DNA from 4 places in the Streptomyces sp. NPDC107562 genome. Region 2 is predicted to be linked to each of the others. Evidence: riboswitches for the same ligand, from Rfam matches in the RefSeq annotation. Region 2 holds a riboswitch; each other region holds the start of a gene.
The links. Region 2 has a riboswitch for cyclic di-AMP ahead of ACZ7LV_RS32860 (transglycosylase family protein). Riboswitches for the same ligand answer to the same signal wherever they lie in the genome.

Region 1 (3,277 bases), on a different contig from region 2:
GAGACCGACCCGCGGGGCGCCGCACTGGCCGCGAGCGTGCTGCCGCTGGCGCTGGGCGGGATCGCGGCGGGCGCGGCCGTCTCCGTGCGGGGGCTGCGCGGGATCCGGGCGGTGACCGCGCTGGTGGGCGCGTCCGCGCTGGTCGGCGTCGGCGCTGCCGCGATCGCGCACAGCTGGCTGGGGGTCCTCACCGGGAACTGGTGGGCCGAGGCCGCCGTCCTCGGGCTGTCCACGCTGGCGGTGAGCGGCGCCGTCGCGGGGCTCGCCGCTCTGGTGGGCCGCGCCGGGATCGCCGTCGCCGGCGGCACGCTGATGCTGTTCGGCAACCCGCTCTCGGGGGCGGCGTCGGCGCCGCAGATGCTGCCCGAGCCGGCCGGGACGATCGGCCAGTGGCTGCCGCCGGGCGCGGGGACGACGCTGCTGCGCTCGGTGTCGTACTTCGACGGCGCGGCCGCCCTCGGCCCGGCGCTCACCCTCACCTGGTGGGCCGCGATCGGGCTCGGCGCGGTGCTGCTGGGCAGCGCGCTGAAGTCCCGTACCGGGGCGGCGCGCGAGGTCGTGGCCGAGCGGGAGCCCGCGCCGGCGCTCTGACCACGGACCGGCCGTGCGCCCCGCTGTAGCGGACGGGGCGCACGGCCTCTTCGCGTCCCGGCCGATCGGGTGACGGCCGGTCAGCCGGACCGCGTGAATCGGCCCGGCGCGGGACGGCGACCCGAGTCGTGGACCGCGCGCCCGCCCGGACGCCGGTGCGCGGAGATCGTCGTGGAGCGCCACCGGTGCGCGCCGACGCCGTCGCACCGCGCTCCGACAGCTGCGGGCAGGACTGATCCGCCCGCCGCCGTCCCGGGTCACCGGGTGTCATGACGGTTCGTGCGGGCGGGAGTTGAAACGGACCAAAAGGGCTACCGCCGTCCGGATGACCTTCCCCTCCTTTTTCGGTGCCCTTGCGGTTGCGCAACGCGACCTGCCTCGGGGCGTGATGAGGCCTTCCGCCGCTGGTCCGGGGTGGCGTGGCGCCCTTGACACCGGGTCGAACAGGGGGATGTCCACCCGAACGGGTGAGTGGTGAGTAACGCCACAAATCCCTGATTGCGTTGGGATTTTCGGACTTCCGTGAGTCAAGATCCCTGACTGACGACAAGCCCCCGCCGCCGCGGCGGGGCGGTCCGGGCGGACGCCGAGTCCTGCCGCCGCCCGGATGACCGGTCGACAGGAGTGGATCGGCAGGAGTGGAGGACCCAAGCACGACGGGTCGCCGGAGCGCAATCTCCGAGCGTCCCTTGGGGTGAAGCCGTGGCAACGCGGCCGGGCTACTTCGCCAGCCCGAATCCGACAGGTCATCCTTCACAGGCGGCTGACGAAGGGTTGCGCATGACCGCGCTCAATCGTGTCCCGTCGCTGATGGCCCGTGCCGGTACGGCCTCGGCCCTCACCCTTGCCGCGGTGGGCGGCTCCGTAGTGGCTCCGGGCTTCGCCTCCGAGGCCGCGGCCGCCACGACGGCGACGAAGGCACTCCAGATCGCCGCCTCGAAGAAGGGCTCCCCCTACAGGTGGGGCGCCACCGGGCCGCGCAGGTTCGACTGCTCCGGGCTGACCCTGTACTCGTTCAAGAAGGCGGGCAAGAAGCTGCCCCGCACGGCAGCCCAGCAGTACAACAAGACCCGCCACATCGGGGCCAAGAGCCGCAAGGCCGGCGACCTCGTGTTCTTCCACTCCGGGTCGAACGTCTACCACGTGGGGATCTACGCCGGGAAGGGGAAGATCTGGCACGCCCCGAAGACCGGGGACGTGGTGCGGCTCCAGAAGATCTGGACCAAGAGCGTCTGGTACGGCCGGGTCAAGTGACCCCCGGGTGGCGGTGGCGGCGCCCGGAGGGGACGCCGCCGCCCCGCCCGTGACACGGGCTCGACGCGACTCGTCGGCGGGGTCGCGCCGAGAACGACCCGCGGGCCGCCCGTGACGCCCTCCGGGGCACGGGCGGCCCGCCGGCGGCTCTTCGGCACAGGGGCCCCGTGAGGCCCCTCGGAGCCCCGGCTGGGCCCGTGGGTGCCGTCGGACGGGCGCAGGGGCCCAGGACGGCGCGGGCTCGCACCGGGGGGCGCCGAGGGGCCGCCCTGACGACGAGGGTCCGCGCCCGGACGCCCCGGCCGGTCGGACTGCCCCGCCCGACCCCGGCAGTCACGCCCGGCTCCGGCCCCCCGAGACCGCCGTGACGCCACAACGTGCCCCTCCGTGCCGCCGGGTCCGGCGCCCGGCGCGGGTACCCAGAAGCGACCCCCAGGAGCACCCGGCGCCGCTCCTCGCCGGATCCCCGCGCCTCTGCCCCCGGACGGGCTACGGCTCCTGCCCGCCACCCAGGCGGGCCGGGACCGTCCAGGGGAGTTCGATCGACACCGTCTTGCCGCCCTCACGGGTCGGACGGACTCTGAGAACCTGCCCCTCCGCGCCGCCGGGTCCGTGCCCGGCGCGCGGCGCGGGTACCCAGAAGCGACCCCCAGGAGCACCCGGCGCCGCTCCTCGCCGGATCCCCGCGCCCCTGCCCCGGACGGGCTACGGCTCCTGCCCGCCCCCCAGGCGGGCCGGGACCGTCCAGGGGAGTTCGATCGACACCGTCTTGCCGCCCTCACGGGTCGGACGGACTCTGAGGCGGCCGCCGCATTCCGCGGCGAGCCAGCGGATGATGACCATGCCGCGGCCGTTGTCCTGCTGGACGGCGGCCGGAAGTCTCTTGGGGAAGCGCGGGTGACTGTCGGTCACTCCGATGCGGAGCTGCTCGTCGCGGTCGAGCCGCATCGCGACCGTGAAGGTGGGCGACTGACCGAGGGTGTGCTGGACGGCGTTGGTGGCGAGTTCGGAGATGATGAGCCTGATCGTGTCGGCCTCCTCGGTCTCCGGTCGCAGACCCCATTCCGCCAGGGTGCTGACGACGTAGGTGCGGGCGGTGGAGACCGAGGCGGGATCGCTCGGCAGAGTGACGGATGCTTCCAGATGGTCTGCCATGGCGACGTCGTCCCTTTCCCACGGGACCGCGGCCCGACACGGAGCGGATGGTTCGAGTACGGTCCCGGACTGGTGCTTCTTCGCCAGACTGCCACTCAAAGACCGGTAGCGGTGGCGATCCACCAAGATATGCATATATCTGTCGCTCGAAGCGGTGAACTCTGCGACGGCAGAGCGTATTTGGGCGGCTCGGAAGGAGTAAGGAGTAGCCCATGCAGCACGGTCCCGCGGTGCGCCGCCGGAAACTGGGCGCCGAATTGCGCACACTGCGAGGCCG
Region 2 (3,277 bases):
GAGCTGGACCTTGTCACCGAGCTTCTCGGTGATGGTCTTCCAGCCCTCCCAGTCGTCCTCGAACAGCGGGTCCTCGATGGAGACCAGCGGGTACGCGTCGACGAGCTCCGCGTAGTACTCGGTCATCTCGGCGGCCGAGCGGTCCTTGCCCTCGAAGGTGTAGACGCCGTCCTTGTAGAACTCGGAGGCGGCGACGTCGAGGGCGAGGGCGATCTGCTCGCCGGGGGTGTAGCCGGCCTCCTTGATGGCCTCGAGGATGAGGTCGAGGGCCTCACGGTTGGAGCCGAGGTTCGGGGCGAAGCCGCCCTCGTCGCCGAGGCCGGTGGCCAGGCCCTTGCCCTTCAGCACCTTCTTGAGGGTGTGGTAGACCTCGGTGCCCCAGCGCAGGGCCTCGGAGAAGGACTCCGCGCCGATCGGGGCGATCATGAACTCCTGGATGTCCACGTTGGAGTCGGCGTGCGAGCCGCCGTTCAGGATGTTCATCATCGGCACCGGCAGCAGGTGCGCGTTGGGGCCGCCCAGGTAGCGGAAGAGCGGCAGGTCGCTGGCCTCGGAGGCGGCGTGCGCGACGGCGAGCGAGACGCCGAGGATGGCGTTGGCGCCGAGGGAGCCCTTGTTGTCGGTGGCGTCCAGGTCGAACATCGCCTGGTCGATCAGGCGCTGCTCGGTGGCGTCGTAGCCGACGAGCTCCGGGCCGATCTGCTCGATGACGGCCAGGACGGCCTTCTCGACGCCCTTGCCGAGGTAGCGGTTGGGGTCGCCGTCGCGGAGTTCGATGGCCTCGAAGGCGCCGGTGGAAGCGCCGGACGGAACGGCGGCACGACCCGTGCTGCCGTCGTCGAGGCCGACCTCGACCTCGACCGTGGGGTTGCCTCGGGAGTCCAGGATTTCCCGGGCTACGACGACGTCGATGGACGGCACGAGCATCTCCTTCGTGGATGTGACGCGATGGGCAGGACCGCGGCGGCTCTGCGAGACGAGCCTAACCGGCTCCGTGCGATCGGCCAGCCGGTCGCCCCTCTAGAGGACCGAACCGAGAGTAAATTGTTTCCGAACGAAACAAAGACGGGGGTGCACCGCACGGCGAGCGGCGCACGAAAAAGCCCCGCCCCGGTGCGTACGGGGGAAGACGCACCGGGGCGGGGAGCCCGTGGGGACGGGGGGTGACCCTCACGGGAGCCCGGGGGGCCTCCGGCGGGTCGGCGGCGGACCGTTCTACTTCAGGTGCAGCTGCTGACCCGGGAAGATGAGGTCGGCGTCCTCGACGATGTCCTTGTTCAGCTGGAACAGCTTCTCCCAGCCACCCTTGACGTCGTGGTCGGCGGCGATGGTGCTGAGGGTGTCACCCTCGACGACCTTGTACTCGCCGTCGCCCTTCTTCACCTTGTCGCCGGTCGGCGTGGTGACGGTCTCCTTCGCGGCCGGACGCTCCGCGGAACGCGAAGCCGGCTGCTCCTCGGTCGCGCGCGTCTCGGTGCCGGTGCTCTGCGACTCGTCGGCGGCGGCTCCGCCGCCGGTGTAGGTGGCGTTCGACAGGCCGGTGCCGCAGACCGGCCAGGCGCCCTTGCCCTGACCCGCGAGCACCTTCTCGGCGATCTGGATCTGCTGCTCCTTGGAGGCCTGGTCGGCCGTGCCGGCGAACTGCGTGCCGCCGTACGCGGCCCAGGTGGAGGCGGAGAACTGCAGACCGCCGTAGTAACCGTTGCCGGTGTTGATGGACCAGTTGCCACCGGACTCGCACTGGGCGACGGCGTCCCACTCGGAGGCCGTGGCGGCGGAGGCGCTGCCGGCCGCCATCAGCGGGGCGGCGACGGCGGCGGCGCCGGTGACGCCGACGGCGGCGATGGCGCGAACGGTCTTGGACGCACGACGGTGCTTGCCCTTGCTGGAAAACAGCATGGTTGATCCCCTCACCGACGCCTGCGAGGTGAGCTGTCGGGTTCGGGCCGGTTGAGTTGCCCGGCCACACCTCCCTGGGAGGCGTGGCTTCACCCCAAGCCGGTTCCGGCGCTGAGTCTCCTCAACTGCCGGGTCCGGCACCTACCTTGGGTCCCCCGCTCCTGCCTACGGCGCTTGACGCGACGACTGTTCCCGGAGGGCCGCTGGCAGGATTCGGCGTTGCGGCACCCGGGGCTCGTGGTGACGAGCGGTCACGACCGTAGACAGGCGATCGACGGAATTTCAAAGACGATCAGGGCTTCTGAGACTCATCCCACACTTTCACCAAATCGGACATTCGGCTCGAAGTGTGACGTGAACTCCCGCTGTTCCCGGGCCGTTTCCCGCCCTACCTGCCGACCGACTCCGCGCCGACATCCAGCGACTGACCGGGGACGATGTGGTCCGGGTCGCCACCGAGGGCGTCCTGGTTGACGACGTACAGCGAGGCCCATCCACCCTGCACGCCAAGGGAGTCGGCGATGCCCCAGAGGGTGTCGCCGTCCTGGACCGTGTACGCGTCGTCGAGGCCCGGACGCCCGGCGGCACCGTCCCGCGAGGCGTGCCGCCCCGAGGAGCCGCCGGCGCGCTCGCCGTCCTCGTCCGCACTGCCTCCCCGGTGCTTGCCGGAGCCGAGGAGGCCCGTGCCGGTGAGGTTCGAGGCGCTCGGGGTGCTCGAAGGCACGCCCGAGGGCGAGGAACTTGAGGGAGATTCGCCCGATTCGGGGGATTCGCTGGAACCGGTGGACTCGCCGGAGCCGGGCGAGGTCGAGCCCTCGGCACCCGGGGAGCTGGAGCCGCCGGACGGGGTGGATTCGCCGGATTCCGAAGGGTTCGCGGAGTTCGCGGGTGTGCGGGACTCCCCGGCACCGCGGGAGCTGCCGGACCCCTTGGCATCGCCGTCCCGGTCGGAGGCGCCGGAGGAGGCGCGACCGGACGAGTGGGACAATCCGAGCGAGTTGGACAGACCGCCCGTATCGCCGCTTCTCGTGTAGAGCGGCGTACTGGACGCGTCACCGACCACACCCGTGTCGACCGTGGCCGACTCGGAGTCCGCTTCCAGCCCCACCAGCGGGCCGCAGGTCGCCCAGGCGCCGACGCCCTGGTCCGCGAGGACCTTCTCGGCGACGGCGATCTGCTGCGAACGGCTGGCCAGGTCCGCGCTCGCGGCATAGGTGAGGCCGCCGTGCTTCTCCCAGTCCCGCTGGGAGAGTTGGAGTCCGCCGTAGGAGCCGTTGCCCGTGTCGGCGCTCCAGGAGCCGCCGGTCTCGCACTCGGCGACCCGGTCCCAGGTCGTCCCACTGGCCGCGCTCGCGCCGGTGGCGGCGAGGAGGGGGAG
Region 3 (3,277 bases), on a different contig from region 2:
CTCCATGCTGGCCGTCCTGGGTCTGGGCGCCCAGGGTGGCGAGGAGGTCGTCCTGGCCTCCGACGCCGAGGGCGCGGACGCCGCGCTCGACCGTCTGGCCAAGCTGGTCGCGGAGGGCCTCGAGGAACTTCCCGAGACCGTCTGAGCCCCCCCGACGGCATTTCCGAAGCCGCGTCGCCTCTTTCCGGGCGGCGCGGCTTTGCCGTTCTCCGGCACACCCGGTCGGTTTTCCGCACCACGACGCGCCCGAATTCAGGGCATGCCGAAAAGGGCAGCGGAAATTGCTCCGCCGCCGAAAGTCGTTTCTTTGTATACGGCGCTCGTGTTAATGCCGCAGGCCCGACATGTTGACGGCATGTTGCGAAGTCCTCACACGGTCCGCGCGGTCTCCGACGCCGGGAAATCGGAGCCGGTGCGCGCCGGTCGCGCGCTCGGCGTGCAGCGCCGTGACCGCGCGCGCCCTTTCACCGTCGCCGCGCGCCACCGCGTCCACGATCGCGCCGTGCTCCGACCAGGACTCCACGTGGCTGAGCGGCGCCTCCACGGAGTACATCCAGGCGATCTTGTGCCGCAGCTGGGTCAGCATCGCGATCAGCGCGGGGCTGCCGGAGGCCTGGGCGAGCGTCTCGTGGAACCAGCCGCCCAGGGAGCGCAGATCCTCGCTGCTGCCCCGCCTCGCCCGCTCCTGGCCCAGCCGGACCAGGCCGCGCAGCACCTTCAGATGGGCCTCGGTACGCCGCTGCGCGGCCCGCGCGGCACCGAGCGGCTCCAGCAGCAGGCGCATCTCCAGCAGGTCGGCGGCCTCCTGCTCGGTGGGCTCCGCCACGCACGCGCCCGCGTGCCGCCGGGTCACCACGAAGCCCTCGGCCTCCAGCGTGCGCAGGGCCTCGCGGACGGGGACGCGCGAGACCCCGTAGCGGCGCGCGAGGAGTTCCTCGGTGAGCCGGCCGCCACGCTCGTAGACACCCGCGACGATGTCGTCCCGGATGGCCGTGCACACCGAATGCGCCGGAACACGCATGACCGACCTCCGCCTTAATCCCCGTGAAACGCCGACGACTGACGTGTGTTCCGCGACTCTATTGCAATGAGCCGGAATTTCCGATGGCGGGCCGGAATCCATGCATATTTTTTGGACATACAGGCGTGCGAAACACCGAAAGCCCCGGCTCACGGAGCCGGGGCCACGGGAAACGGGCGATCCGCCGTCAGACGCCGACGCCGTGCGAGCGGAGGTAGGCGACCGGGTCGATGTCCGTGCCGTACTCCGCCGTCGTCCGGGCCTCGAAGTGGAGGTGCGCTCCGGTGACGTTGCCGGTGGCGCCGGACAGGGCGATCTGCTGCCCCGGCGTGACCGTCTGGCCCACCGAGACCGAGAAGGACGACAGGTGCCCGTACTGGGTGTACGTGCCGTCGTTCATCTTGATCACCACTTGATTGCCGTACGCCCCGCCCCAGCCGGCCTCGACGACGGTGCCGGACCCGACCGCGTGCACGGGCGTGCCGCTCGCCGCGTGGAAGTCGACACCGGTGTGGCTGCCGGACGACCACAGGGCGCCGCCGGACCGGTAGCCGGTGGAGACGTAGGAGCCGCTGATCGGCGACACATAGGTGGTGAGGCGCTTGCGCTCCGCCTCGCGGGCGGCGCGCTCCTTGGCCTCGCGGGCCTCCTCGGCCCGCTCCTCCGCGCGCTTCTTGGCGGCGGCCTCGGCCTTCTTCTCGGCCTCGGCCTCCGCGGCCGCCTGCTGCTGGGCGACGGCCTGGGCGTCTATCTGTTCGGCGACCGAGTCGCCGATGGTGATGACCGGGAGCAGGCCGGTCTGCTCGGCCGCGGGCTCGGCGGCGAGCGCGGGAGCGGCCAGGGTGCCGATGACACCGGTGGTGGTGAGGGCCGCGACCCCCGCCGCGCGGGCGGTGGTGCGCTTCATCCGGCTGGGACGACGGTGCTTCCCGGTGGCGCGCGTGAACGCCATGTAGTGGCTGGTCCTTTCCTTCCCTCTCGCCTACCGGGTTAGCTGACGGGTTCGGAGCAGGAAGGTCTCCTACGGACTCCCTCGCCGTGCGCGGGAGTCCGATTCACCCCAGGGACTTCATGGTTGGGTCCCCGGCTCCCCTGGCTCGCGCCGTACGGGGACTCGGCGATGGCTGTCCGGTGCCGCGGGTGCGGCGCACTGCCTGACGGACAGCCCGGATGACGCTAAGCGGGACATCTTTCAATCCCCAAACCCAACCGGGCGTTTGTAGCGCATCCCACAGGCCAGACAGGCGACCTCTCCCTCAATTGGGACATAAAGGGGCCCTGGTGACGCATCCGTCACCAGGGCCCCTGCACGCGCGTGCCGTGCGCAGGCCTCTACTCGGCCGACACGACCGTGACTTCGCCGATGCCGAGGGCCTCCACGGGCTCCTTGATCTGCGCCGCGTCACCCACGAGGATCGTCACCAGACGGTCCGCCGGGAAGGCGCTGACGACGGCCGCGGTGGCCTCGACGGTGCCGGTCGCGGCCAGCTGCTGGTACAGCGTCGCCTGGTAGTCGTCGGGGAGGTGCTGCTCGACCTGGTCGGCCAGCGTCCCCGCGACGGCCGCGGCGGTCTCGTACTTGAGCGGCGCCACCCCGACGAGGTTCTGCACGGCGACGTCCCGCTCGGCGTCCGTGAGCCCCTCCGCGGCGAGCGTGCGCAGCACCGTCCAGAGGTCCTCCAGCGCGGGACCGGTGTTCGGGGTGTCCACGGAACCGCTGATGGCGAGCATCGCGGCACCGCTGCCGTCGGGCGCGGAGCGCAGCACCTGACCGAACGAGCGCACCCCGTAGGTGTAGCCCTTCTCCTCGCGCAGGACGCGGTCCAGACGCGAGGTGAGGGTGCCGCCCAGGCAGTACGTGCCGAGCACCTGGGCCGCCCACACGCGGTCGTGCCGGTCGGGGCCGACGCGGCCGATGAGCAGCTGGGTCTGGACGGCGCCGGGACGGTCCACGATCACCACGCGGCCCGTGTCGTCCGCCGTCACCGGCGGCACCGGACGCGGTTGCGCCTGGGAGCCGGCCCAGGCGCCCAGGGTCTCGCCGAGCAGCACCTCGACGTCGATGTCCGTGAGGTCGCCGACGACCACGGCGGTGGCGGTGGCGGGGCGGACGTGCCGCTCGTAGAAGGCGCGTACGGCCGCGGAGTCGATCTTCGCGACCGTCTCCTCGGTGCCCTGACGCGGGCGGGACATGCGCGAGGCGGTCGGGAACAGCTCCTTGGAGAGCTCCTTGGCGGCCCGCCGGGCGGGGTTGGC
Region 4 (3,277 bases), on a different contig from region 2:
TCGCACCGGTCACTGACAACAGGAGGCACCACCATGCAGGCACGGATGACGAACCCGGCGTACGTCCTCCCGGGCGCGCTGAAGGGCGTCGGGGCGCTCCTCCAGGCCATCGGGGAGAGCGGGCTGGACCGGGAGGTCGCGGAACTGGTCGGGCTGCGGGTCAGCCAGATCAACGGCTGCGGCGCCTGCGTCCACGGACATGTGGACAATCTGCGTAAAGCGGGCGCAAGCGAGGAGCGCATCGCCTCGGTCGCCGCCTGGCGGCACGCGCCTTTCTACAGCGACGCCGAGCGCACCGCGCTGACCCTCGCGGAGACCGTGACGCGGCTGGCGGACCGGTCCGAGGAGGCGGTTCCGGACGGCTTGTGGGACGAGGTCGCCGACCACTTCGACGAGAGGGAACTGTCGGCGCTGATCCTGGCCGTCTCCCTGACGAACCTGTTCAACCGCGTCAACACCACGATCAAGGAGCCGGCGGGCACCACGTGGGGGTGAAAAGCGGACAGTGGGAAGGTAGTTGGGAATGAACGGTGGGGGTCCGGTGTCCGTATTCTCTGATCATGGCCGCACCCACCGCATATGCCGCGCGCACCGAGTACGCGCGCACCGACTACGCCCTCATCGCCACTGACCTGGACGGAACGCTGCTCCGCGGCGACGACACGGTCTCCGACCGCTCGCTCGCCGCGCTCGCGCGGGTCTCGGCGACCGGGGCCCGGCATCTGGTGGTGACCGGCCGGCCGGCGCCGCGGGTACGGCCGCTGCTGGAGATCCTCGGCGGCGGGCTCGCGGTGTGCGGCCAGGGCGCCCAGCTGTACGACGTCGGCGCGGATCGTCTGCTGTGGTCCGTCACGCTGGACCGGGAGCTGGCCGAGACGGCGCTCGGCAAGATCGAGGCCGAGGTCGGCCAGGTGTACGCGGCCGTCGACCAGGACGGCGTCGACGGGCTCACCCTCATCGAGCCGGGCTATCTGATGCCGCACCCCACGCTGCCCGCGGTGCGGATCGATCGTCGCGAGGACCTGTGGTGCGCGCCGATCAGCAAGGTGCTGCTGCGCCATCCGTCGCTGTCGGACGACGAGTTGGCGGCGGTGGCCCGCGCGGTGGTCGGCTCGCTCGCGACCGTCACCATGTCGGGGCCGGGGACGGTCGAGCTTCAGCCGTGCGGCATCACCAAGGCGACGGGGCTGGCGCTGGCGGCCCGGCACCTGGGCCTGAGCCCGGAGCGGACCATCGCCTTCGGGGACATGCCCAACGACATCCCCATGTTCGACTGGGCCGCGTACGGCGTGGCCATGGCCAACGCCCACCCCGAGCTCAAGGCGGTGGCCGACGAGATCACCCTGTCGAACGAGGACGACGGCATCGCCGTCGTCCTCGAACGGCTGCTGGCCGAGGCTCAGTACGGGCCGAAGACGTTGTCGATGGAGCCGTAGCGGTCGGCCGCGTAGTTGCAGGCGGCGGTGATGTTGGCGACCGGGTCGTACGGGTCGTACGCCGTGCCGGTCACGTGGTAGGCCTCGAAGGTGGGGTCGATGACCTGGAGCAGGCCCTTGGACGGGGTGCCCTTGGCGGCGTTGGAGTCCCAGTTGTTGATGGCCTTCGGGTTGCCGGACGACTCGCGCATGATGTTGCGGTAGATGCCGTTGTACGACCCGGGAATGCCGTTCTGCGCCATGACGTCGAGGGACTGGCGGATCCAGCCGTCGAGGTTGTTCGTGTAGTACTTGACGGTCGAGGGCATGGCCGTGGGCGCGGCCGCGGAGGCGCTGGTGGCGCCGATCAGCGGCAGGGCGAGTACGGCGGCGCCGGTGCCTGCGAGGGCGAGCCTGCGGGCGATGCGGGCAGTGCGGGTACGACTGATCTGACCGTTTGCAGTCATGGGGACTGTCCTCTCCGGCGCCTGCGAGGTGAGCTGTCGGGTTCGGGCGGGGAGCTGCCCGGCCGCCTCTTGCGAGTGCGACTTCACCCCGAGCCGTTCCGGTGTGCCGTGGTGTGCGGCGTCCGGTCCGGCGGCCTACCTGGGTCCCCCGCTCCTGCCGTGCGGTGAGTGAGTCCGTCATGGGTGGCGCGGGCGGCGGCAGGATTCGGCGTTCCGCCCGACTCGCCCGGAACGTATGCGAGAGCACATGTCCGAAACAAGAGGTCGTTTCACCTATCGCGGGATTTGATCTTCGAAAGGCGACTTGACCGCTCGTGATCCTTTGCAGCCGAAAAGAGTCAACTCGGCCGTGCGCAAAGGCGGATCGCGGCAGTCGTGTAAGGGACTCGTGAAGACGCCCGAGTGAGCCAACTCACGTGCGGGCAGAAGAATGGCAAATCGGGCAATAGGCCCAAGTCCTAGTCAACCGGCGGTCCGTGGAACGCGCTTCTCCCATGTGCGATGAAAGACCACCTCGGTGCCATAGGTGCAAATCGCCTCATTTGAGGTCAAAAACTCCTCCGCGGTGCAGGTGATCTCCGCACGCGTGCGGACCGTCGTGTCCCAGGCGAGCTCCGGGCGGTGCAGCCGGATCGTCCGGTCCGAGCGGGTGCGGGCGGACAGCGGATCGGCCTCACGGACCGTGTACGTCTCCAGCGTGTCCTCGGTGAGCTCCAGCCCGTCGGGGTACGCGCGCAGGTCGCCGTGGTCCGGACGGACCTCCAGCCGCCACTCGCCCTTGGCCACGTCCCGCACCACCAGGCGCTCGGGATGCGGTTCGTCGAGGGTGGCCGCCTCGGCGGCGCCGAGGGGTGCGGACTGCTCCGGTTCCTCGAACGTGGGGGACGGGACCGCGGTACGCGCGCGTACCGGCAGTTCGAGAGTGCTGCCGGCCGGATCCACGGTGAAGCCGGCCGCCGAGTCCGGCTGGGGCCAGATCCAGGGCCAGTACGCGGAGGCGAGGGAGAGGCGGATGCGGTGGCCGGGCGGGAAGGCGTATCCGATGCCGTCTAGCTCGACGGTGACGTCCTCGGTGGTCCCCGGGGTCCACGGCACGGCCCGGCCCCGCCCCTCGCGCGCCGACAGGTTCAGCACCCCCCGCGTCACCAGCGTCGAGGAGCCGTCCGGTGTCACGTCGCACACGCGCGCGACCACCTGCCCGCGCGGCACCTGCGAGGTCAGCCGCAGCCGCACCCGTGGCCGCCCCAGTACCCAGGTCTCGCGCGCCACCGCGAAGTCGAAGCTCGCCCCGCGCGCGTCCTCCTCCCGCTGGTCCGGCGGCAGGTCGGCCTCCCTGCCGAACGGGAGGAAGCGCCCCGCGTCGACGCCCGTGTGCTGGGGTGACCGGACGAGTAC

Region 1: another riboswitch for cyclic di-AMP. It lies ahead of ACZ7LV_RS20125 (C40 family peptidase); the one in region 2 lies ahead of ACZ7LV_RS32860 (transglycosylase family protein).
Region 3: another riboswitch for cyclic di-AMP. It lies ahead of ACZ7LV_RS10865 (M23 family metallopeptidase); the one in region 2 lies ahead of ACZ7LV_RS32860 (transglycosylase family protein).
Region 4: another riboswitch for cyclic di-AMP. It lies ahead of ACZ7LV_RS23250 (transglycosylase SLT domain-containing protein); the one in region 2 lies ahead of ACZ7LV_RS32860 (transglycosylase family protein).

Annotation. Positions count from the first base shown of each region.
Region 1 covers NZ_JBVKBE010000006.1:373,601-376,877, forward strand. The annotation lists gene ACZ7LV_RS20120 (ABC transporter permease) at 1-591, shown strand, start outside; cyclic di-AMP (ydaO/yuaA leader) riboswitch at 1,179-1,368, shown strand; gene ACZ7LV_RS20125 (C40 family peptidase) at 1,372-1,845, shown strand; gene ACZ7LV_RS20130 (ATP-binding protein) at 2,551-3,000, opposite strand; gene ACZ7LV_RS20135 (helix-turn-helix domain-containing protein) at 3,213-3,277, shown strand, end outside.
Region 2 covers NZ_JBVKBE010000016.1:101,737-105,013, forward strand. The annotation lists gene eno (phosphopyruvate hydratase) at 1-921, opposite strand, end outside; gene ACZ7LV_RS32860 (transglycosylase family protein) at 1,216-1,899, opposite strand; cyclic di-AMP (ydaO/yuaA leader) riboswitch at 1,903-2,082, opposite strand; gene ACZ7LV_RS32865 (transglycosylase family protein) at 2,288-3,277, opposite strand, start outside.
Region 3 covers NZ_JBVKBE010000003.1:113,702-116,978, reverse strand. The annotation lists gene ACZ7LV_RS10875 (HPr family phosphocarrier protein) at 1-145, shown strand, start outside; gene ACZ7LV_RS10870 (GntR family transcriptional regulator) at 326-1,021, opposite strand; gene ACZ7LV_RS10865 (M23 family metallopeptidase) at 1,209-1,973, opposite strand; cyclic di-AMP (ydaO/yuaA leader) riboswitch at 1,986-2,151, opposite strand; gene ACZ7LV_RS10860 (M16 family metallopeptidase) at 2,354-3,277, opposite strand, start outside.
Region 4 covers NZ_JBVKBE010000008.1:250,959-254,235, reverse strand. The annotation lists gene ACZ7LV_RS23260 (carboxymuconolactone decarboxylase family protein) at 34-495, shown strand; gene ACZ7LV_RS23255 (HAD family hydrolase) at 561-1,436, shown strand; gene ACZ7LV_RS23250 (transglycosylase SLT domain-containing protein) at 1,400-1,882, opposite strand; cyclic di-AMP (ydaO/yuaA leader) riboswitch at 1,886-2,063, opposite strand; gene ACZ7LV_RS23245 (CocE/NonD family hydrolase) at 2,345-3,277, opposite strand, start outside.